Regions from separate parts of the Paenibacillus sp. W4I10 genome, predicted to be linked through region 3. Evidence: riboswitches for the same ligand, from Rfam matches in the RefSeq annotation. Region 3 holds a riboswitch; each other region holds the start of a gene.
The links. A riboswitch is a leader RNA that binds a small molecule or an ion and turns the genes downstream of it on or off. The one in region 3 is predicted to bind S-adenosylmethionine.
Positions count from the first base shown of each region.

Region 1: it holds a riboswitch for S-adenosylmethionine, as region 3 does, so the genes downstream of both, QF049_RS28640 (methionine ABC transporter ATP-binding protein) here and mmuP (S-methylmethionine permease) in region 3, are expected to answer to the same signal.
Region 2: it holds a riboswitch for S-adenosylmethionine, as region 3 does, so the genes downstream of both, metA (homoserine O-acetyltransferase MetA) here and mmuP (S-methylmethionine permease) in region 3, are expected to answer to the same signal.

Region 1 covers NZ_JAUSXX010000001.1:6,372,877-6,381,405, forward strand. Annotated here, with positions in the region: gene QF049_RS28630 (COX15/CtaA family protein) at 1-845, shown strand, start outside; gene QF049_RS28635 (Cthe_2314 family HEPN domain-containing protein) at 1,050-1,766, shown strand; SAM riboswitch class I at 1,896-2,037, shown strand; gene QF049_RS28640 (methionine ABC transporter ATP-binding protein) at 2,163-3,197, shown strand; gene QF049_RS28645 (methionine ABC transporter permease) at 3,198-3,857, shown strand; gene QF049_RS28650 (MetQ/NlpA family ABC transporter substrate-binding protein) at 3,933-4,772, shown strand; gene QF049_RS28655 (DUF2167 domain-containing protein) at 4,896-5,855, opposite strand; gene QF049_RS28660 (SDR family oxidoreductase) at 6,068-6,847, shown strand; gene QF049_RS28665 (NifU family protein) at 6,986-7,231, opposite strand; gene QF049_RS28670 (YuzB family protein) at 7,312-7,566, shown strand; gene QF049_RS28675 (NAD(P)/FAD-dependent oxidoreductase) at 7,563-8,529, opposite strand, start outside.
Region 2 covers NZ_JAUSXX010000001.1:3,249,629-3,258,157, reverse strand. Annotated here, with positions in the region: gene QF049_RS14440 (ROK family protein) at 1-669, shown strand, start outside; gene QF049_RS14435 (HRDC domain-containing protein) at 832-1,833, shown strand; gene corA (magnesium/cobalt transporter CorA) at 1,905-2,840, opposite strand; SAM riboswitch class I at 3,292-3,415, shown strand; gene metA (homoserine O-acetyltransferase MetA) at 3,652-4,569, shown strand; gene QF049_RS14420 (PLP-dependent transferase) at 4,594-5,781, shown strand; gene QF049_RS14415 (trans-sulfuration enzyme family protein) at 5,778-6,950, shown strand; gene mqnC (cyclic dehypoxanthinyl futalosine synthase) at 7,192-8,328, shown strand.
Region 3 covers NZ_JAUSXX010000001.1:6,107,825-6,116,353, forward strand. Annotated here, with positions in the region: gene QF049_RS27310 (GerAB/ArcD/ProY family transporter) at 1-298, shown strand, start outside; gene QF049_RS27315 (Ger(x)C family spore germination protein) at 295-1,497, shown strand; SAM riboswitch class I at 1,571-1,672, shown strand; gene mmuP (S-methylmethionine permease) at 1,765-3,177, shown strand; gene mmuM (homocysteine S-methyltransferase) at 3,155-4,222, shown strand; gene QF049_RS27330 (ABC transporter permease) at 4,306-6,708, opposite strand; gene QF049_RS27335 (ABC transporter ATP-binding protein) at 6,711-7,469, opposite strand; gene QF049_RS27340 (sensor histidine kinase) at 7,617-8,529, opposite strand, start outside.

The DNA of each region.
Region 1 (8,529 bases), 270 kb from region 3:
AATCAGGCCTTGGCTGCGGAACAGAATGGCCTTTATGTAACGGAAAACTCGTTCCGGCACATACCGTGGCTTCACTTATTGAATATTCCCATCGCGCTGTAAGCGCACTGGCTGGATTGTTGTCCATTGCCTCGTTTGTTGCTTTTCTGCAGTTCGGCAAGTCACGCCGTGACCTGCAATTGTTTTCTTTCTTAACTCTGGTATTTGTTATCGTCCAGGGAATCATGGGGGCTTTTGCCGTTGTCTTCTCCCAATCTTCAGCAGTCATGGCACTTCATTTCGGCTTTGCACTGATTGCTTTTGCCAGTTCCCTAATGATGGCGCTGGGCATAAGGCAGGAGGCCAAAGATGGCGGATTGGAGCGCCTGAATAAATACCCTCGGGTTAGCAAAAAATTCAGGAATTTGGTCTGGTTCTCCACCATATACACATATCTCGTGGTATACACGGGTGCATTTGTGAGCCACACGGATTCTGCCGGCGGATGTTCCGGATTTCCGCTCTGTAACGGGCAGATTATTCCTGAGCTTTCGGGTGGGGTAGCGGTTGCTTTTGCTCACCGTGCAGCAGCAGCGTCGCTCGTCATTGTTATTGCAATTCTGGGTCATTTCGCTTACCGTAATCATCCGGACAACAAGGAAATGCGTACCCTTGGCGTGGTATCCGTTGTTCTCATCCTGATGCAAGTAGTCATTGGTATTTTCATGATGGTGACAATGAACCGTCCGGAAGTATACATGTTTGTAGCTCTCGCTCATATGCTGGATATCGCCATATTATTCGGAGTTTTAACGTATATGAGTTTCCTGGTGTACAAGCTGCATCGCCCGGCTAATCGTTTCTAAGATATAGATCCATTCTTTATCCAAAGGTACTTGGGCTAAATATGAAAGTCCACCATCCATTGATGTACATCATTGGACAGGTGGACTTTGTTTGATGTCAGGGGGATCAGGGCAACCTATGGCAAGCAGCAATTACACGGAATGGATGATGTGTTACGTTTACGGTGATGAATTCTTGTTGATTTGGAAAAGAGGAGGTTAGATATGCTGCGAACGTTGTTGGGGGAAAAGCCACGTATAAACGAAGGTAAATTGAAGGCAGCGATGGACGCAATGGCGCATACGCTTGAGTTATTTCAACGACAAATGCATGTGGACCATGATCCCACGCATGACTATCGGAAACTGTATGTGTGGACTCAGGGACTCATCTCCTCACTGGATGAACTGGAGCAAAGCTGTTTCGCTGCTGCTCATTTTCGCAATAAGGTCGTTGCAGGCTCAACGGAAGATATGACGGCGACTGAAAAAGCCGAGTATGCACGGTATGTGTATTTCTACAAAGATGGCTTTATCCGCTGCTTTGCCATCCTGGATAAGGTGGGCACGGTATTAAATGAAATATTCCAGTTGAATACTTCAAATACCAAAGCGCATTTTTCTTATTTTACAGTGTTAAGGCAGTTCGATTATGCGAGGGAGCATCATGATCTTGCGTTGCAATTAATACAGATCAAGGACTCTTATCGTGAGCCGATGAGCAAGCTGCGCAAACGACGTAATATGGAAATTCACTACATGAACTCAGAAATGCACGATGACCTGTGGCAGTTACATCAGACCTTGCAAGGTAAAGTAAAGTTGGAGGATCTGAATCAGCATGTGCAGGAAATGCGTCAGGGCGTGGATATGGTCTGTGAAACATTAACAGCCTCTTATCGTTATATCAACAGAATATGGAAAAGAAATAATTCCCTTTGACAAATCGGAATACTTGGAATATACTGAATTTCAATCGAATGTTACGCGGATATAATTGATATTTCGGAAGTTACGTTCACATTATAAAGCATAAACTACATGAACTTATAAAATCCTACAACAACATATTTCTTATCGAGAGCGGCGGAGGGACAGGCCCGATGAAGCCCGGCAACCGATTTGTAACGACATGATACATGTATCATTCGTTATAGATGTTAGGTGCTAATTCCTACAAAATGGTGCAAGACACGATTTTGGCAGATGAGAAGGTATATTCTTTCACGTGAAGAGCCCTCTTTGTATCTGCAAAGGGCTTTTTTTTGTACTTTAAGGGGAGTTTTCCTTTAGATCGGGTAAAGATACATGTAGGTGGTTGGAAAGGGGCAAGTGCGATTGATTGAATTAAAAGGTTTAACGAAAATGTACGGCAAAGGGGCAAAATCTACAACAGCGTTATCCGAGCTGAATTTGAGCATCCAAAAGGGCGAAATCTACGGCGTGATTGGCCATTCTGGAGCGGGCAAAAGTACATTGATTCGCTGCATTAATTTGCTGGAACGGCCTACGGAGGGTGAAGTATGGGTTGATGGGATCAACCTGACTGAACTGAGCAAAACCGAACTGCAGCAACAGAGACGCAAGATCGGGATGATTTTTCAACACTTTAATCTGTTATCTTCGGCAACGGTATATGATAATGTGGCTTTTCCACTAAAGCTTGTGAATACACCCAAGGATGCCATTGATCGCAAAGTGAAGGAAATGCTCAATCTCGTTGGTCTGGAGAACCATAGCAACAAATATCCAGCTCAATTATCAGGTGGACAGAAACAACGTGTGGGGATTGCGAGAGCACTTGCGAGTGATCCGAATGTACTTCTTTGTGATGAGGCTACTTCAGCACTTGATCCACAGACGACAAATTCAATTCTGAAGTTATTGCTCGACATTAACGAAAAGTACAACCTTACCATTGTGCTGATTACACATGAGATGCATGTCATCCAGAACATCTGTGACAAGGTGGCTGTCATTCATCAAGGTGGTATTGTGGAACAGGGACCTGTAACCGAGGTGTTCCTGAAGCCGCAGCATGCGATTACACGAGACTTCATGATGCGTGACCATGAAGCTGGACTGGCTCTGGAAGAGACCGCTCTGGCGAATGCAGGCATTGAATTGCAGGCAGGTGTTGCTTCGAAACTTGTGAAGATATCCTTTCTGGGGAACAAAACATATGAAGCGATTTTGTCCAGAACGGTTCGTAAGACGGGTGTGGATTTTGCCATCCTGCAAGGAACGATCTCTACGATCAAACAGGTTCCGTATGGACAACTGACCGTTCGGTTCGAAGGTGATTCCAATGCGATTGATCGGACGATATCCGAATTGACCGCTGAGGGACTTGATGTGGAGGTGCTTCGTTAGATGGATTTTTCAACAGTTCGTTGGGAAGAGGTTGGTAAAGCTTCCATAGAGACACTGCAGATTTTGGGTGTATCAGGCCTGTTCACCGTTATCTTGGGTTTACCGCTCGGAGTTCTGCTGTTCATGACAGCCCGATCTGCTTCAATGAAGTCACGGACAGTCTACACTATACTATCCCTGATTGTTAATATTTTGCGCTCGGTCCCATTTATCATATTGATTGTTGCTCTTATTCCATTCACTCGTATACTTGTCGGTACAGCTACGGGGGTTCTTGGCGTCATACCTCCTTTGGTTATTTCAGCAGCTCCTTATTTTGCTCGATTGGTGGAGACAACGTTGCGAGAAGTTGACCGGGGGGTAATTGAAGCAGCACAGTCGATGGGTGCATCGACCGGACAGATTGTAAGACGGGTGTTGTTGCCTGAGGCACTGCCTGGCCTGCTCGCTGGGATAACGATCACCATCGTTACGCTAGTCTCCTATACGGCGATGGCGGGCATGGTTGGTGGTGGAGGTCTGGGAACACTGGCTATTAACTACGGATATTTCCGTTATCAAAATGAAATCATGATTATATCCGTGGTGTCGATGATTATTCTCGTGCAAATTCTCCAGATGGCTGGAGATCGCTTGGTTACATTTTTCACCAGGAAATAACACATAGATAACATGATGGATATGCATTCATGCGGACGCCACATGAAAAAAATGATTAGAGAAGGGGTTTTACACATGAAAAAATGGTCTTTTGCTCTACTTAGTCTTATGTTAATTGCGGTTCTCGCAGCTTGCGGAAACAATAAGGACGCTGATAGCGGCGCAGATAATTCAGCAGGTGCACCACGTACGGTTGAATTGAAAGTTGGAGCTTCACCTACACCACATGCAGAGATTCTGGAAAGCATCAAGCCTGAACTGGAAGCACAAGGTATTCGTTTGCAAGTCGTTACGTTCAATGACTATGTACAACCCAACCAGCAACTTGCTGATAAAAAATTGGATGCAAACTTCTTCCAGCACCAACCTTATCTGGACACAGAGAATAAAGAACGTGGATTCAACCTCGTTTCTGTAACACCTGTTCATGTTGAACCTTTTGGTGGATACTCCAAAAAGATTAAGTCTTTGGATGAATTGGCTGACGGCGCAAAAGTAGCAATTCCAAATGACCCATCCAATGGGGGACGTGCTCTGTTGTTGCTCGCGAAGGAAGGTATCATTACGCTGAAAGACAACACAAATATTACATCTACGATTCAAGATATCACAGCCAATCCGAAGAACCTGGATATCATCGAGCTGGATGCAGCTATGATGCCTCGTCAATTGGATGAAGCGGATCTGGTATTCATCAACGCTAACTATGCGCTTGAAGCAAACCTGAATCCAGCGAATGATGCTTTGTTGATCGAAGATCTGCAAGGTAACCCATACGCGAACATCCTCGTTTCCCGTGAGGATAACAAGGATGCAGATGCAATTCAGAAACTGGCTGCTGCCTTGCACTCCGAAGAAGTAAAAGCATTCATCAAAGAACGTTATAAAGGTGCAGTTGAACCTGCAACTGAATAATTCACGATATGTATGATATGATGTGAAGCTATTAAGAATAAGCCGTATATCTCTTCTGAAGAGATATACGGCTTATTTTATGTTTCTTAATCTGTGCTGACGTGGGGATTAATAAGGGAAGGGTTAGGGCTTATCTTGTTTCTCCGCGTTGGATGGATGCCCGGATTGGCGGTAGTATGATAATTCATTCTGATCAGCATACTGCTGCTCATCTGCTTCTTGCAGGTACGTTCTCTCGGAGGGAGAGAGTGTTTCTTCTTCTCCGTGTGAGCTTTTGATCTTGTATCTGATCCAACCGATTAACCCAAGGACGACAATCAGGATCAAGGCCCATCCTTTTTTGAGCAAAAGAAGAGCACTGAATTTCTGGGAAGCCGTATACCCGATCCCGCCCATCAGAAGACTGTTGAGCCCTATAGTGGATGTTTTGTCAGTCGAAGCATTGTACTCCTCGTAGGTATATCCTGCATTGATGCTAAGTCGATTAAGGACAGTTTCCTCGAATGCCTGGCGGCTCTGTTGAAAGTTAGCCGTATCTGTAACCAGAATGGCTGTGATGTACCCTTCGCGTGTCAGGAGTTTTACATTGTAATTGACCATGGCTTGCTGATCAGCATTCTTAAAACCAAGGGAGTAGACTAACTGATGTTTGGTACTGTCATATGCCGGTTCGATTTCCCACCCCGTTATGTACGTTCTGTATTCAGGATCAAGTTCTCTGTTATCTTCTTCTGTGCCTCGGATATAACTGCTTAACAGTTCTTCGGCACTCAAATTTTGATCGTCATCATGGATATGACCTGTTTTCACGTATTCAAACACAACATACCACGAGCCGAATTCACTATTGCTGGTTAGGCTGCCGATTTCATTCCCGTTAGGCTTCCCGTCACTGTTAAGTATCGAGCGTTGGGTATTGGCCTTATCCAGATAGGAATGGCTTTCAGGGACTTCCAGGGTGGCCTTACCGTCCAGAGAGACAGATGCTGGTCCAGTAATCCAATCGTACTCATCAGGCGCTTGCTCGCTCTCACTTGCCGCTGATACCTGTATGGCACTAGAAACTGTTAATAAACTCAACATTAAAAGCGTAAGAAATGATATCCATCTTTTGTTCTTCATATTCATGTAGAAGTCCTTTCGAGTTATATCCTCGACAGTACCATAGGTGTTTGATTTCAATCAAGATATATTTGGAATTTAAGGTGGATAATCCCTTGTGGATAAGCGAGTTGTAGGAGGACGATAAATCTTTTATACTGGATAGTGACTGCTCTTTGAAGAGGGGGATGAACGTGAAGGGAAAGGTTGCCCTCATAACGGGAAGTGCCAAAGGTCTTGGTAAAATGACGGCCCTCAGTCTGGCAGATCAAGGGTGTCATATTGCCCTCAACTATGTACACAGCAGAACAGAAGCTGAGGCTTTAAAGGCTCAGATTATAGCCAAGGGTGTGCGGTGCATTGCCATCCAGGCTGATATATCCAAGGTGGAAGATATCTCTTCATTGGTTGAGCAGGTGGAAGGCAACCTGGGCAGCATTGATATTTTGGTGAATAACGCAGGTCCATTTGTCCGTGAACGACGATTATTTGCGGATTATTCTGAAGCTGAGGTCCAGATGCTTGTGCAGGGAAATCTGTTGGGACCGATGTTACTGGATCAGCGTGTATTGCCAGAGATGAGACGCAAGCAATGGGGGCGCATTATCCATTTTGGCTTCAGTCATGCTGGAGAAGCGAGATCTTGGCCTCATCGCGCCGTATATGCGGCTGCCAAGGTGGGTCTGGTATCTTTTACAAAGACACTCGCGGTTGAAGAAGCTCCGTATGGAATTACGGTTAACATGGTATGTCCAGGTGACATTCGTGGTGCGAACAAAGAGAAAACGATTGATGAAATGGCAGGCATCACCGACGAGGAAACGCCAAGAGGGCGACCAGGTAGCGGTGAAGATATTGCACGAGTGATTACGTATCTGTGCCTTGATCATTCTGATTTTATAACGGGTAACATTATGGATGTATCTGGAGGACTTGATCCGATTCGTCCAACCATACAGCGCGAGGATACTTAAAAGGTGAATTGAAGGATTGTACGTGGAAACGGGTCAAGGTGACTGTGAACATGGACTCTCTGCATATGCACACAAAAAAAGAGCCCTCCGCTTCATGCGAAGCGAAAGGCTCTTGAGGTTTATTTCGTGAAGGATTGATTAGAATACTTGTACGACTTCTTGTACACCCTCAACTTCTTCGAGAAGGGCACGTTCAATCCCGGCTTTTAAGGTAATGGTGGAGCTTGGGCAACTGCCGCAGGCACCGACCAGTTTCAGCTTAATGATGCCGTCCTCCACGTCGACCAGTTCCACGTCACCGCCATCGCGCTGCAGGAACGGACGAAGTTTATCAAGCACATCAGATACCTCATCATACATGGTGCTTTGTGCGTTTTCGCTCATATTGTTCAACTCCTTTCCTTCCTATATTATATTACAAATGGCCACAAATTAAAATGGTCAAACAAAGCAGGTGAACTTAAATGAGACCGATTATTGAATTTTGTGCCAATAATATGCATTTTGGCACAGATGAAGTCATGGATCAACTGGAAGAAAATCCAGACTATGACGTGATTGAATACGGCTGCCTCACCAACTGCGGCCAATGTTCTATGACTCCATTTGCACTGGTGAATGGCGAAGTTGTCATCACGGACAAAGTGGAAGACCTATATAACGCCATTCTGGCCAAAGTTGCCGAAGCCGATGCATGGGACGATCTCGATCTCGACTAACCGAGATGGCGCTTGGACATCCAGAGCACACCACTTTTCAAAATACGAGGTACACGTCCCATCATGGATGTTTTGCCCATCAGCCCAAACCCAGACTTCTTGCCGAGTGCACCGAGTGTGCCACGAAGCTTGAGTGGATGTGGATTGGGCTTTTCGCCTTTCCAGAGGGCATGCTGAATATGGGCGATCTGCTCACCCTGTACTTCCGCAGCTTGACCGCTAGGTGCATATGGTACACTGGCACAGTCACCAACGACATACACATCGGTATATTCCGGGATTTGGTAGTATTCATTCAGGACGACACGTCCTTGAGGGTCTTTGGTCACGTCCAGATCCTGTACCACTTTTACCGGCTGAATGCCTGCAGTCCACACGACAGCATCCGTTAGAATCTGTTCATCCCGGTTATAGATGGCATTAGGTTCAACACGTGAAATGGCGATATGCCCGCGTGTCTCTACCTGATGTTCGTTGAACCATTCATGCACATACACGGATAGACGCTGCGGGAAGGCTGATAATACACGTTCACCACGATCCAGAATGCTGATGTTTAGATCCGGTCTGCTCTCACGAAGTTCGGCTGCCATCTCGACACCACTTAATCCCCCGCCTACGATATGCACATTACCATAGGCTTTGACTTCATTAAGGCGCAGGTAGGTCTCGCGTGTTTTGCTAAAGCTCTGAATGGTACAGCTGTAGTCTTCGGCGCCTGGTGTATTGTGGAAACGGTCTGTACAACCAAGTCCAATAACAAGCTTGTCGTACACGAGTGGATCTTGACCTTCAAATTCAATCTGACGCTGTTCCAGGTCAATCGAAGTAACTTCTCCATAACGGTAAGTGACTTTATCGCTCACTGGGAATTGGATACGCAGGTCATAATCAGATACGGTTCCTGCTGCGAGTGCGTAATATTCTGTCTTTAATCCCTGAAAGGGGCTGCGGTCCACCAAA
Region 2 (8,529 bases), 2.9 Mb from region 3:
ACAACAACACCTAAACCACATTGGGGACAGTATAACGTGATTGGCAAGCTCAAGGAGCATTTTGATGTGCCGATGACATTTGATACGGATGTGAATGGTGCGGCACTTGGAGAAGCAACCTGGGGCGCTGCACAAGGCCTTGAGAGCTGTCTGTATATCACTGTGGGTACAGGTATTGGTGCAGGTGCTGTGGTTGGCGGTAAAATGGTCCATGGATTGTCACATCCAGAGATGGGACATATCATTGTACGCAGACATCCGGAGGATACATACGAGGGTTTCTGTCCGTATCATGGTGACTGCCTCGAAGGTCTTGCAGCAGGACCGGCCATTAACAAACGTTGGGAGCAACCGGCTTATGAACTGCCTGCAGATCATAAAGCTTGGGAGATCGAAGCACATTACCTGGCACATGCACTGATGAATTATGTTCTCATTCTTTCTCCGCAGAAAATCGTCATGGGTGGCGGAGTAATGAAGCAGGAGCACCTGTTCCCGATGGTGCGTAGCAAACTGCAGGAGTTGCTGGCTGGATACGTTCAGCATCCGGCACTTCAATCCGACATTGACCAGTATGTTGTTTCACCAGGACTTGGCGACAATGCAGGGCTGTGTGGTTCGCTGGCGCTTGCCAAGTTGGCATTGAATAGTAGGTCATTAAGGGATTGACGAATTTTACCATTGTGGTATGATATGGGCAACAGCATAGTACGGTTAATGAGGAAGCACCTCTCTTGCATGGATTTTGCAGGAGGGGTGTTTTTTTTTGTGCTGCCTATAGGTAGTATCTCTAACTCGTATAAGCTGAATATTCAAAGGGAGGGAACGAAAATGGAAGTCATTTTCATGAACAGATTGTCCAGAATGTCAGATCAGAATGCAGAGTATGCACAGTTATGGATTGGGGAAGAGGAAGATAGTTGGCAGCTGGGATGGAGTCGCTACGAGGAAGGAGAGCGTGAGGACAGCATCTGGTATGAAGGGACTTCTTGGGAGGAGCTGCTTCATATTTACCGTCATCAGCTTGCCATACAGATGAGTGAGGGGTACCGACCGCAGTTGCAGGGGTTATTTCATGAGAATGATGATCTGAAGTCACGCAGTTATGGTGGACAGCGGCTCCATTGTTACAGTGAGTTATACGGCAATGAGCAATTATATACGGATCTGTGCACATGGCGCAGGAAGAGAGCTGTGTCTGACCGGAAGGCACCGTATTTTATTGCAACAAATCGTTTGCTGCGTTTGATCAGTGCCTTTGTTCCGCAATCGCTGGATGAACTGATGCAACTGCCGGGCGTAGGAGAGAGCAAAGCAACTGAGTATGGTACGGAATGGATGGAGATTACAAACGGGTTGGAGCGTTCAACGACATTCCCGCTGGACTGGGTATACACGGCGCTGAAGGAAGAAGAGTATGAGAGTTGGTTATACAAGCAGAGAGAGCAGAAGTATAAGCAGGAACTTGATAAGTTCACCACGCGTAAGCAGGTGCTTGAAGGCATGAAGGAAGGGTATACGTTAGAGGAGATTGTTAATCGATCCGGATTATCCCGACGTGAGTTGGTTGAGCTGTTAGAGGCACTGGATCACGAAGGTTATGACACCGATTGTCTTCTTGATGTGGAGCTGGCAGTGATGCCAGAGAACGAACAAGAGGCCGTATGGAGTGCGTATGAGGAGCTGGGAGATACGTTCCTGAAGCCAGTATTACATAAGGTGTATGGAGGAGAGAAACCCGATGGAGGAAGTCTGGAGCAGGTCTATGAAAGACTGCGCATGATTCGAATCCGCTTTCGTCGGCACGCAGAGACAGAGAAGAATGTTGGTTAATGATTAGAAATGAAAAAAGACGAGGCGTTTTCTCCCGGAGGAGCGCTTCGTCTTTGTTATTTCATACGAGTTCATACCCAGTCTTTCTTGCGGAAAATGAAGAACATGCTCAGGCCCAGTGTAACCATCAGGCCAATCACAACAAAATAGCTGTATTTCCAGTTAAGCTCTGGCATATTCGTAAAGTTCATGCCGTATATACCGGTAATGACCGTCAGCGGCATAAAGACCGTGGTAATGGCGGTAAATACACGCATGATCTCATTCGCCCGGTTCGCAATACTGGATTGGTAGGCTTCTCGCAAGTTGCCCATCAGGTCGCGATAAGTCTCAAAGGTTTCAGATATTTTTACAGCATTCTCATAGATGTCACTGAAATACTTTTGCAGTTGATCATCAATGAGACGCAGATCTTTTTTGTTCAAGGTGTTAATGACCTCTTTCTGAGGTCCGAGCACTTTTTTCAGCCACAGAATCTCACTGCGTAGCCCGATAATTTCATTCAGATGTGACTTTTTGGTGTGCATCAGAATGTCTTCCTCAAGCTTCTCGATCCGTGCTTCAATTCGGTCACCTACGGTGAAATAATTATCAACAATCAAGTCAACCAGCAAATACAGCAGACGATCCGGTGTACTGATTTCCTGTTCCCACAGGATTGGTTTCAGTGTGCGCAATTCGCTGACCTTTTGCTTGGTAACACTAATAATGAAATGTCTGCCGAGGAATAAGTTCACCGCACGTAGAAATATCTCTTCATCATCGAAACGGATGCTATTAATCACAATAAAATAATGGTTCTCATAAATTTCAATCTTCGGACGTTGTTCTTCGTCACTAAGACAGTCTTCCACAGCCAGATCATGCATCAAGAACAGCGGCTGAAGTACCGACAAATCGTCTACGTCTGCATCAATCCAGTAAAATCCTTCCGCTGGTGGAGTCAGCGCCTGCTGAATGTCGTCCACCGGAATAAATACACCGTTGTTTACCAACCGGATTTTCATCGTTAATCTACTCCTTCTGCACCCGCCAACTTGGCGGATATTATCATTATGGGCGCAAAAAGAACAAATCAGCCGGTCGGCAGCGGAGCCTGGAGATCAGGGCTGCGTACACTATATAATCAAACGGAAGTCACGTCCCGCTGCCGGCATGCTGATGTCAATTCTCTATGCAGTTTGTCGGAATTCGGCTGCCAGTCAGGCCTCGGGTCGCCATCCATTTAATATGTCACCTCTCACATAAGGGTTTAGAACACCTTGTTTAGTATACCGCTGGTACAGGGTGCTTTCAAGCGCAAAAATGTGTCTATTTCGCGCCCTGAGGCAGTGTATGACAACGGATGATGAACGGTTCCGATCTGGGAAGCAGACATCGAACTGCATCTTGACGTGAGGGCATTAATGTAATAAAGTAGACGGTGAACCATATTAAATTACAATCTAATACAGCGAAATCTTATCAAGAGTAGGTGGAGGGACTGGCCCGATGAAACCCGGCAACCGGCGGTATACCGCACGGTGCTAATTCTTGCAGCGACTAAGTGTCAAGTGGCACTGTTGTAACTGAGAGATGAGAGAGGCGCATATCTATTTTACATATGACCTTTCTCGAAATCCGAGGAAGGTCTTTGTCATATGCCCCGACTTCTCAGCAGTGATTTTCGCTAAGGAACTTGAGGTTGTTTGTAACGTTGGATGAAAGAGCAATTCAATGTTTTTACAAGCTCGAGGCAGTCTATAACTGTATTGATGTGAAGACATCAAGCCAGGGGTGGCTGCATCTATCTATGCACAAGGAGGAGTTAGATTTACTATGCCAATCAAAATACCTGATACTCTACCAGCAAAAGAAGTACTTGAAGGAGAGAATATCTTCGTCATGGATGAAACTTCTGCATATCAGCAGGATATTCGTCCACTCCGTATCGCTATATTAAACCTGATGCCCACAAAGGAAACGACCGAAACACAATTGCTTCGTCTGGTGGGAAACACGCCTATTCAGGTGGATGTCGTTCTCGTACATCCCAAATCCCATACGTCAAAGAATACGTCTCAAGAGTATTTGGATTTGTTCTATAAAACCTTCGATGAGATTGAGCACCGCCGTTTCGATGGAATGATTATTACGGGTGCCCCGGTGGAACAGATGGATTTCGAAGACGTGAACTATTGGAATGAAATCCAGGAGATCTTCGAATGGACCAAAACCAATGTGACTTCAACCCTCCACATATGTTGGGCTTCCCAGGCAGGTTTATACCATCATTTTGACGTACCCAAGGTTGCACTTGATGAAAAGTGTTTTGGCGTTTTCCCACATACCATTAATAAACCACATGTTCCGTTGTTGCGTGGATTCGATGAAGTATTCAACGTTCCACATTCCCGTCATACGGAAGTGAGACGCGAAGATATTGAAAAGAATGAGAATTTAGAGATTTTGGCTGAATCCGAGGAAGCGGGGATCTTCCTGGTTGCTACCAAAGACGGCAAACAGATTTTTGCCACAGGACATGCCGAGTATGACCCATTCTCATTAAAGTGGGAGTATGACCGGGATGCAGCCAAAGGGTTGGATATCGCATTGCCTAGACATTATTATCCGGATGACGACCCTTCCCGTGTGCCACCGGCTACTTGGCGCGCTCATGCCAACTTATTATTCTCTAACTGGCTCAATTACTATGTGTATCAAGAAACACCTTACGATATTGGCCCGCAAATCTAATCGAGATTACAGGAGGATGCAGCAATGGAAGACAACAACAAGTTGAAAATCGAAAGCCGCTTAGCACAAATTGGGTCCATCAATGAACCGGTAACAGGCGCCATTAACTTTCCGATCTATCAATCCACTGCGTTTCGCCACCCGAAGCTTGGACAAAGCACGGGGTTTGATTATATCCGTACGACTAATCCAACCCGTAAAGTATTGGAAGAAGCCGCCGCAGCGCTGGAGTCCGGTGATGCAGGGTTTGCCTGTAGCTCGGGAATGGCCGCGCTGCAAACGATTTTTGCCATGTTTGGTCAAGGGGATCATCTGATTGTATCGCTGGATCTGTATGGTGGAACCTATCGTCTGCTGGAACGTATTCTGTCCCGTTTCGGCGTAACTGCAAGTTATGTGGACACGAATGACCTTGCAGCACTGGAGAAGGTTCGTCAGCCGAATACAAAAGCTGTATTTATTGAGACACCAACCAATCCACTGATGATGATCACAGATGTGGAAGCCGTTGCTTCCTGGGCGAAAAGTTACAACCTGTTGACCATTGTTGACAACACGTTGTTGACTCCATTTTTCCAACGTCCGATTGAACTGGGTGCCGATATCATCATTCATAGCGCTACCAAATATCTGGGTGGACACAATGATGTGCTCGCTGGACTAATTATTACCAAAGGTGAGGCGTTATCTGCAGAGATGGCGTTCTTGCATAATTCCATTGGAGCGGTATTGTCTCCAAGTGACTCCTACCAGTTGATGAAAGGTATGAAAACGCTGGCTCTTCGCATGGAGCGTCATGAGCACAATGCACTTACTATTGCTAAATACTTGCTTGAGCACCCAGCGGTGGTTGAAGTGTATCATCCAGGCCTATCCGATCATCCGGGGTATGAAATACAGAATAAACAATCCACCGGTAACACAGGTATCTTCTCTTTCAAAGTGAAGGATGCACGTTATGTTGAACCGTTGCTGCGTCATATCAAACTCATTGCTTTTGCCGAAAGTCTCGGCGGAGTCGAATCACTCATGACTTATCCGGCAGTACAGACTCATGCGGATATTCCGCTTGAAATTCGTGACGCCGTAGGTGTGGATGACCGTTTGCTCCGGTTCTCCGTAGGCATTGAACATGCGGATGATCTGATTGCAGATCTCGGCAATGCGCTGACAGCTGCACAACAGGAAGTGGAAGGAGGCGTGCACTCATGAGTGAGTCCAACAACAAGCCCAATTCCGAGTTAAAATTTGATACCAAATTGCTCCATTTTGGCGATGAGATTGACAAAACGACCGGAGCCTCCAGTGTACCGATCTATCAAGCATCAACCTTCCATCATTTTGATATCTTCAATCCGCCTCAACATGATTACAGTCGTTCGGGTAATCCGACACGCCAGGCTCTGGAAGATTACATCACACTGCTGGAGGGCGGCGCACGAGGTTTTGCCTATTCTTCGGGGATGGCTGCGATTTCAAGCGTGTTCATGATGTTCTCCGCAGGGGACCACATGATTGTAACGGAAGACGTATATGGAGGTACGTATCGTTTGCTTACTTCCATATTAAGCCGTATGCAGATCGAGACGACCTTTGTAGACATGACCAATATAGATGAAGTAAAAGCGGCACTCAAGCCAAACACCAAGGCAGTTTATATGGAAACACCGTCCAACCCTACACTGCGAATTACGGATATCGCTGCCGTAACTGACTGGTCGAAGGAACATGACCTGATCACGATACTGGATAACACTTTTATGACACCTTACTATCAGCGTCCAATTGAGCTTGGTGTGGACATCGTCGTACATAGTGCTACGAAGTTTCTCGGAGGTCACAGTGATGTACTGGCTGGGTTAGCTGTTGCTCGCACGGAATCACTTGGCGTACAACTGAAACAGTTGCAAAATGGACTTGGAACTGTACTCGGGGCACAAGAATCCTGGCTTCTGATGCGCGGGATGAAAACCTTGGGGGCTCGCATGGCTCATAGTGAACGGAGCACAGCCAAACTGGCGGCATGGCTTAATGAGCGCAGTGATATTACCGCTGTCTTTTATCCTGGATTGGAGGATCATCCGGGCCGTGAGGCACATGAGCGCCAGTCCACAGGATATGGAGCTGTCGTTTCATTTGACGTCGGTTCAGGTGATCGCGCAAAAGCAGTTCTTAACCGGGTGAAGCTACCTATTGTTGCTGTAAGCTTGGGAGCTGTGGAGAGTATTCTGTCCTACCCAGCTATGATGTCTCATGCGGCAATGCCGGCTGAGGTTCGCCGTGACCGTGGCATTACAGATGGGCTGCTGCGCTTCTCCGTAGGTCTGGAAGATATCGAAGATCTCATTGTAGATTTGGAGCAAGCACTTCAGGAATCCTAGTAAAAGTGGATGACCGAATACGCCGATGCGTATCACTTAATCTCGAATAAACTCCATTCCATATGTAAAAATTTTTACTTATTTTTAAAGCACCTGTACATAAGGTGCTTTTTTTCACATGTAACCTGTGTTACGATATGTGGAGTACAGAAATACGATGTTGCCACCAGAACTTGCTTCTCTTGAACAAGTTGGGACGGATCGTTATATAATTTCTCTTCATGAGGGAGGCTTTTTTACGATGAGTACGGTAGACCGTATCTTAGATAAAGCCCTTCGGGGCGAACGTTTGGACTTGGAAGACACGATTCAGTTATTTGAATCCAATGAAGTGGACAAAATCGGGGCAGCTGCTAATGTCATTATGAAACGCATGCACCCTGAACCATACAGAACATTTGTAATTGGGCGTAACGTCAACTACACAAACGTGTGTGATGTGTACTGCCGTTTTTGTGCTTTCTACCGCAGACCTGGTTCGGATGAAGGTTATGTGCTTCCAGACGAAGTTATTTTCCAAAAGATTCAGGAAACGGAAGATGTGAATGGTACCGAGATTTTGATGCAAGGTGGAACGAATCCAAACTTGCCTTTCAGTTATTATACAGACCTGTTAAAAGCCATCAAAGAGCGTTTCCCAAACATCACGATGCACTCTTTCTCACCCGCTGAGATTATGAAAATGGTTGAAGTATCCGATGGCCTTACATTGGAAGAGGTTGTTCGTGCCATTCACGAAGCTGGACTGGATTCCTTGCCTGGCGGCGGCGCTGAAATTCTGGATGACCGCACACGTCGGAAGATCAGCCGCTTGAAAGGTTCATGGCGGGATTGGATGGACGTTATGCAAACTGCACACCGCATCGGTATGAACACCACGGCAACAATGGTTATCGGCCTTGGTGAATCGATGGAAGAGCGTGCATTGCACTTGCTCCGTGTACGTGAAGCTCAGGACGAATGTATTGCCAACAAGTATGACTCCGAAGGTTTCCTGGCGTTCATTCCTTGGACTTTCCAACCGGACAATACAAACCTTAAGCTGGAGCGCCAGACTCCGGAAGAATACTTGAAGACCGTAGCCATCAGCCGACTGGTGCTGGATAATATCAAGAACATTCAATCCTCTTGGGTAACGATGGGTCCTGAGATCGGTAAGAAGTCGCTTGAATTTGGCTGTAATGACTTCGGTAGCACGATGATTGAAGAGAACGTTGTATCTGCTGCTGGTGCAACTTACAAAGTTAACATTGAATCCATTCTCCGTTTGATTCGGGAGTCCGGTTATATTCCGGCACAACGTAACACCCGATACGAGATTGTTCGCATGTTTGACGAAGAGAATTCCGTGCATGAAGATTTCGTAATGCAGAACTAATCCTGATTATTTGAATACTACTCCCATAAATGCTGATCGTTAGATAGTATTTATGAAGCCAAGCCCGCTGACTACTCCGTTTGGAGAGACGGCGGGCTTTTTGATTTCTTTCTAGCGGTTCGAGGTCATCAAACAGTACATGTTACGCAATTGGCGATATTTTATATTGAAATTGAACTGTTACAATGAAAGGGAACTTGT
Region 3 (8,529 bases):
ACGGTTCGAATCCCTGCTATTGGTCATCTGGATTATGCAGATCTTCTCGAGTTTCACGATCACACACTATTGCGCTTCGGTGGGTATTCGGGATTTATTTCGTGCGAAGAAGATCAAGGTCATTATGTACGCCCTTCTGCCGTTGATATATCTAACGGCATTGATGCCGAAAACTGTGGACGAAACCTTCAAACTTGGTGATATGTTGGGCAACTCATCCGTGCTTTTATTTGCCACTTTACCTCTGTTGCTGCTGATAATAAGTCTGATACGCAAAAAGGGAGGCAAACATGCATGATTCGTTTTTTTATGCTTTTACGTGTAGCCCTTGCTTTGTCCATCCTTCTGGTAATATCCGGATGCTGGAGCAGTAGGGAGATCGAGGAACTAAGTGTCTATGTTGGTCTCGGGATCGATATCGCTAAAGAAACAGAATTTGAGAAGGACATCGCTGCTCAGGGAGGAACGTATCCAAAGAAAAATTATTTAACGGCTACGGTGCAGATTGCCCCGGGCAGTTCCAACAGTAAACAGAGCGGACAATCTGGTTCACCTGCTTCTGGAAAGACTTCCTACTCCAATGAACAGCTTACTGGAGATTCCTTGCTGCAAATCTTTCGTCAGTTTGCACTAAGGCGAGATCGTCCACTTATCGGACATCATCTGAAGGTTATCGTTGTCTCCAAGGATATTGCCAAAAAGTATAGTCTGGTCCAGCTACTGGACTTTGTACTTCGGGATAACGATATTCGTCCAAATTGTCTGGTACTGATAAGTCATCATCGTGCCTTGGATGTCCTGACTTCAGATGATCCCTCCCGGATTCCAGCATTTTATCTAACAGGTATTACCGGTAATTCGTACTTGTCCAACAAAATCCTGGACCCTGTTTTACTCTCCAAATTAGATGCCCAAATGCAATCTGGTTCCAGTTTCTTGCTCCAGAATGTACTGTACTCCAATGGAGAGGGCAAGTTCTCAGGTGGCAGCATATTCGATGGGAAAACAACTAAGTTTATTGGAGAACTGAGTCAAACGGATCTGGAAGGTTTATCGTGGATCAAGCCTAAAGAAAAAGGAGGCGTCTTGAAGACTTACAACAAAGCGGGATTCACCGTTGTATACGAAATGAAGAAGAAGAAAACAACAATAATTCCCAAGGTGGTTGGTAATGACATTTCATTCCATGTAAAGGTCGATTCCGAAGGCTGGTTGATGGAAGATTGGATTTCTCCCGAAAGAGAGGAAAAAGGGGATTATCTTAGAGAACTAGAAAAAGAATTCTCAGATCTGGCCGAACAACAGATTCGCCAGGTGTTATACAAGCTGCAGCATACCTACAAAGTGGATGTTGCGGATTTTCGGGATAGCTTGCGTATCAAAGAACCCAAAACATGGAAAAAAGTTAAAGACGATTGGGATAAAATTTTTAGCACCGTGCCAATCACGTACGATGTGAAGATTACCATTACCAATCCGGGATCTTCCACCGAATAGCGATGTGTTTTATCATTTATGATTTAAATGTTGACACATTCATGATAGATCGCTATATTAGTAAAAAATCATTTTCTTATCCAGAGAGGTGGAGGGACTGGCCCTTAGAAACCTCAGCAACAGATCTGAAGGATACTGTGCTAATTCCAGCGGGTGAAAGCCTGATAGATAGGAGCGTTTGTTTTTATTTGTCAGTAACGGCGCACTCTTTAGGCAGAGTGGGTCTTTTTTGTTTTTTCTGGATGAAGAAGTAGGGGAGCAGCGGGTATGGAGAACAACAACGACAAAGGGCATTTTCAGCGGAAAATGCAGGCACGGCATGTGGTCATGCTCTCTCTCGGAGGAGTCATTGGAACGGGATTATTCCTCAGCTCAGGTTACACCATTCAGCAGGCGGGACCACTGGGAACCATTCTGTCCTATCTGATCGGAGCTATCGTTGTATATCTGGTGATGCTCTGTCTTGGTGAACTGTCTGTTCATATGCCAGAGACGGGAGCATTTCATAGTTATGCAGCCAAATATATCGGACCGGCAACAGGCTACACGGTGGCTTGGTTATACTGGTTAACCTGGACTGTTGCGCTTGGCTCCGAATTCACAGCCGCCGGACTGCTGATGCAGCGCTGGTTCCCATCGGTGAACGTATGGATATGGAGTGCGCTCTTTGCACTGATGATCTTTCTGTTTAATGCATTAACGGTGAAATTATTTGCGGAATCCGAGTTCTGGTTCTCATCTGTAAAAGTAGTGACTATCGTAATCTTCATTATTATCGGTGGAGCAGCCATGTTTGGGTTCATTCCCATGGCGGATTCTGAACCGGCTCCATTTCTATCGAATATTACCGCATCCGGGTGGTTCCCTCATGGGGCTACAGCGATATTGATGACCATGCTTGCTGTAAACTTTGCCTTCTCAGGCACCGAGTTAATCGGTATTGCCGCCGGTGAGACGGAGAATCCGGAAAAGACGATACCGAAGGCTATTCATACGACACTGTGGCGCCTGGTTATTTTCTTCATCGGAACGATTATTATCTTGTCGGCCTTGCTGCCCATGTCGGATGCCAGTGTACTGGAAAGTCCGTTTGTAGCGGTAATGGAGCGGGTGGGTGTACCCTATGCAGCAGACATTATGAATTTTGTTATTCTGACGGCGATTCTCTCTGCTGCCAATTCAGGCCTATATGCATCTTCACGGATGCTCTGGTCTCTGGCTGATAAACGAACGATCTCACCGTGGTTTGCCAAATTGACCAAACACGGGGTGCCATTGAATGCACTTCTGATCAGTATGGTTGGTGGTGCGCTGGCCCTGCTGTCCAGTATCATTGCGCCAGGTACCGTGTATATAACACTGGTTTCCATTTCGGGTCTGGCTGTTGTTGCGGTATGGATGAGCATCAGCGCTTCCCAGTACATGTTCCGCAGACAATATATCCGAGAAGGCCATGCGGTCAAAGATCTGGTGTACCGCACACCACTGTATCCGGTGGTACCGATTATTTCATTTATATTATGCCTGGCTTCATGCATAGGTATTGCGTTTGATCCTACACAGCGAATTGCGCTGTATTGTGGGGTTCCATTTATCGCATTGTGTTACGCAGCTTATTATCTGACAGAACGTGTGAATAAGAAAAGAGGACAAGTACATGACGCAAGCACAACAGACTAACCCCATAGAAGAGATCCTGCGTGAACATCCGGTCATGATTCTGGATGGAGCGCTGGCAACGGAACTCGAACAGCATGGATGTGATCTCGATGATCCACTATGGTCTGCTCGTGTGTTGCTTGAGAATCCGGATGTTATTGTTCAGGTCCATGCAGATTATTTTCGAGCAGGAGCCGACTGTGCGATTACATCCAGTTATCAGGCGACGGTGGATGGCTTCCGCAAGAGAGGGATTGGTGAACAGGCAGCACTGGAGCTGATCCGCAGGACGGTGGAACTGGCTGCAAAGGCGAGAGATGATGTATGGGCAGAAGTGCAGGGTGGTTTAGTAGGGAGAGAAAGCTCGACAGGTCAGCTTGTAGAAGCTTCTTCGGTACGTGAAGAGACGGTGGAGAATGAGGGGCATATAACAGATCGTACAGGGGATGGCGAAGGAGACTGTCTTCGTCCACGTCCAATTATTGCCGGGTCCGTTGGTCCGTACGGCGCCTATCTGGCAGATGGTTCAGAGTATGTGGGTCATTACGGCGTGTCGGATGAGACGCTTGCCGCATTTCACCGTCCACGTATGTCGGCGCTGATTGATGCGGGTGCTGATATTCTGGCGTTTGAGACGATTCCTTCCTTGCAGGAAGCACAGGTGCTGGTTGATGTACTTAAGGAGTTTCCTCATGCGTATGCCTGGTTATCTTTTTCTTTAAAAGACGGGACAAGCATCAGCGAGGGCACATCGCTTGAGGTATGTGCACAGACGTTTGGCTCCGAGCCGCAGATTGCGGCGATTGGCCTGAACTGTGCTCCGATGGAAGTGGTGACGGAAGCAGTGGGTATTTTGAGCCGTACCAGTGATAAACCTGTTATTGTGTATCCGAACTCGGGAGAAGTATACGATGCAGCAACGAAGACGTGGAGTGGACAGGGTACCTGTGGCAGCATGCGTGATGCTTCGGAGCAGTGGGTTGCTGCGGGGGCGAAAATTATTGGCGGCTGCTGCCGAACTACGCCACATCAGATTGGCGAACTTGCGAAGAAGTGGCGGAAATAGTTCATATCAATAAAACAAGCCCTTCCACATCCTATAGAGGTATGGAAGGGCTTGTTTTATTGTGTTAAGGCATCCTTATTGCATTATTCGATAACCAGCATACGTGGCGATGCTTCCCGAATGATTCGCGAAGAGAACCATGAGCCAAGACTGGCTGCAATGATGCTTAGACAGGTGAACAGTACCATTCCACCCCAATGCAGGATCAGTGGAAGTTGTACGATACCATAACCGGAAAGGACCATTTCGAGTAGAAGAGGCAGCAGATATACGCCGACGAAAATACCCAGTATGGCTCCCATGGAGGACAGTATGAACATTCCCATGGTGAGCGACAACCGGATTTGGCGAGATGTCATTCCCAGTGATTTGTATATCCCGTACGTTCTGCTTTCTTTACGAATATTGATTCTACAGGTACTGAAAATAATGATGAACGTCACAATGACAAACAGTAATCCAATTAGACTCATCGGATAGATCAGGATATTAGCGGCTTCTGCGTAAACCGAATCAAGCAATGTCTTCTGAGTAACTACCGAAGCAAAATCTTTAAATTGCTCATTTAATTCCGAGGCAACCTTACCCGCTTGTGCCATATCGTTCACATTGATGAATATAACATCAAATTCACTATAACCGGGGTTCACACTTCTCATGGCATCAATGGTGATTCTGCCTGAAACAGACATGTTGGCGATCGCCTGATAGATGCCTGTAATGAGGAATGTACGCTTTTCTCCTTCAATATAGATATCGATAAGATCACCGAGATCTTTATTTGATGTTTTGGCTACACTTACACCAATGGCAATTTCATTCGCATGTTGTGGGTTAACCCCTTTTAACGTTTCGAATCCAAGTTCCTGATAACTCCCGTCCAGTACACTCAAGTTGAGACTGATGGGTTGGCCCTCTACTGCTGCCAAAGACTCCGGGCTAATTACACCCGTTGTGTTCCCTTGCCAGCCTACATTGCTGATCCTCGAATCCTGCGCTAACACGTGCTTTAGTTCAGCCTTGGGGAAGTTACTTTTGTTCACTACGACTGCTGCGATATTGGCATTGTCATACCCCCATTTAGCTGCGGTCTGTTCAATTCCGTTTATACTGGTCAGCAGAACATAACCCAGAACAAGTACGGAGGAAGCCATGGTAGTCAGCAGGATTGTTAGAACAGAGCTTTTGGTGTTTTTGAACACATGTCGGAATCCAAGCACGGCGGTCACAGGCAGACGTGTGAACCCGATCCAGTGCGCCAATGGCGAATTCATTTTGCCAGCCATCCGGCTGTGATCTGTCTCCGACATACCATAACGAATAGCCTGCACGGGCTGTATGCTGCGTGCCTTTTTGGCATATAACACAGTGAACAGAATCACTAGAGTAAATAGTAGTACGCCGGCCAGTATGGCCGCATCCAATCCTTGGATTGGAATGTTCTGATTCCCCACTCGAAGAGAGGATACAGAAATATTAATGATCCATTTGGATATCCACATACTGAGTGCAAGTCCTGGGATAATGGCTACGATGGATAACAATGCATATTGAATAACATAGGTGCCTATCGTTTTTCGGGAAGTCAGACCTAGTGATTTGAGGATTCCTATCGTTCTGTAATTGGCCAGGATGGCATCCGCAATCGTAAACCCGATGGTCATCAGGGCAATAGAGAGCATGACAACACCCATGAATATCATGATAAATCCAATAACCTGATTGATGATCAGATAGAAAGAGGCAATAGCCTCGAACTCCATTTTGGATTCCAGAAACGGAATACCTGTCTCACGATTGTATCGCTCCCAATACACCGAATTCATGCTGTAATCGTTAAAATGGATGCCCATCATACGATTCTCGTTGCCAGCAAGTGTAGCGAGATCATGTTGATAATCGGTAGGGTTCATCCAGACCCGTGCTGTATTGGAGAAGGGTGCCCCATATGGTACATCGATGACAATGCCCGATACATTCAATTCGAGTGTACTTGAGCCGGTTTTGAAGCCAATGGTATCACCTACGGAAATATGATAAGCATTTGCCATGGACGTTGGAATCCAGACGGAGCCTTGTTCGGGAACTGTGTCGGGCGCCCCGCTTGAGAAAATTAGTTCATCCACACCCCATGGCGGCGGAGGCGTATTAAACATGTACAGGTAGATGTTAGGGATGTGAGTTTCATTCAAAATGATGCCTGACAATGTACGATACGTTAGCAAAGGGGACACCTGAACTCCATCCTGAGAAGCCCACCAGTTGTGCACAGCGTCAGGGTCATTCAGTCCTTTTTCAAACGTCAGGATCTGATGAGATCCATGGGTTCGGGTATGCATTTCATAAAACTGATTGCCTGTGTTCGCCAGAATGACAATAGCTGTAGATACAAGAAGTGTCGAGAGTAGCAGGAGCAGCGCAATCAACGCATTTTGTATTTTGTTCCTACCCAGATACGACAAGCTAAGTTTAAACATGACCACCATCGTTATTCCTTCCCCGTAACCAAAGCGAAGATAATCGCTTCACGATCTTGAATTTGATGTTCGTCATAGGTATCGAATTCAAGGATTCCGCCAATCTTGCCGTCTTGAATATAGATCAGGCGATCTGCCCGACAGGCAGCCTTAATATCATGCGTAACCATAACTACCGACTGTCCTTTTCGATGGATATCTGTAAGGATATCGAGAACAGCTGTGCCATGTTCCATATTTAAGCTTCCGGTCGGTTCATCCGCAAAAATGATATCCGGCGAGTTGATCAAAGCCCGTGCAATCGCAGCTCGTTGCTGCTGTCCTCCGGAAGTTTGGGAGGGGAGACGGTTACGTTGTCCATCAATATCCATGGCATTCATCAGCTCAGCAACGCGGGATAGGATGTCCTTCTTTTTGTTTCCTGCAATATATCCCGGTAAAGCAATGTTTTCTTTGATGGAAAGGTCCGGGACCAGATTGATGCTCTGATAGATATAACCGATCCGGCGGGTGCGGAAGTTGGACATTTCCTGTTCACTGTAAGCGTCAATCCGCTGGTCACGAAAATAGACCTCACCTGCTGTGATCTGATCCAGTCCGCTTAGCAGGTATAGGAGGGTTGATTTGCCAGAGCCAGAGTTACCCATGATGACCGTGAATTCTCCTTCATAGATGTCGAGATCAACATTACGGATGGCATGATATTGTTCACTTCCGCTGTTGTACGTTTTGCACAGATTCTGTGCACGGATAATCACTTTTTTGGACAAGTCGAATCACTCCCAAGTGCAGTATAGGATTCATTCTAGAGGAGGGATGTTGAGGAAGCCTTATCAAATTATGAATAAAGTATTACAGCCACCTGGGTTAATTCGGAAATGGAAGGCTGCTCCGCACAATAGCTGTGGAGTGTGGGCTCAGCAGATCGGCAGATAGAACCGGAAGGTAGTACCTTGTCCTTCTTTACTAGTAAAGGAAATATGGCCTCCATGTGCTTCAATAATGCTTTGGCAGATGGAAAGGCCCAACCCTGTACCTTCCTGTACACGTTGTTCTGCATGGCTCGCCTGGCCTCTGAAGTAACGCTGGAAAACAAACGGCATGTCCTGTACACGTATTCCCTGACCCGAATCGGCGATGGTCACATTCAAATGCCCGGATTCCAGTTCCATATCTATACGTATCGTGTCTCCTGGAGCTGTATGCTTGAGGGCATTGGCGGCAAGATTGGAGATCACCTGTTCAATTCGAGTGGGGTCGATAGCGATTAACACATTGGGGATGTAGTTGGGTCCTTTATAGATAAGCCCCTTTGTTAGGACAACATGTTCGATAGGTTTCAACATCGTCTCCAGTATAGGCCCACTGTACATTTCACGGGTTTCCACCGAAATTTGCCCCAATTCCTGAAGTGCATGAACCAGCAGATCCTCCACAAGGCGTGCCGTTTTATCCGTATGGGTCCGCATGACTCCCATATATTCCATCAGCGTCTCCTGATCGTTGCATAGTCCTTCCTCAATAGCTTCTATGTATGCTTTTATCGTGGTAATTGGTGTTTTAATATCATGAGATATATTGGTGATGAGTTCTTTTTGTGCTTGTTCCTGCTGAATACGCTGCTCGCTCATATGTTTAATCTCCGTGCGCATTAGATCAAACATGGCATATACTTCGAGCAATTCATCGTTCCGGTTGTACTGGATTTTTTCTTCATAATTGCCTTTAAGCATGGATTCCGCATGTTGCTTCAATTGATGGATGGGAGAGAGCAGGTGTTTGTCCAGTTTTCGTTTCATCCAGAATAGAAATAAGCTCAGAACCAGTGAC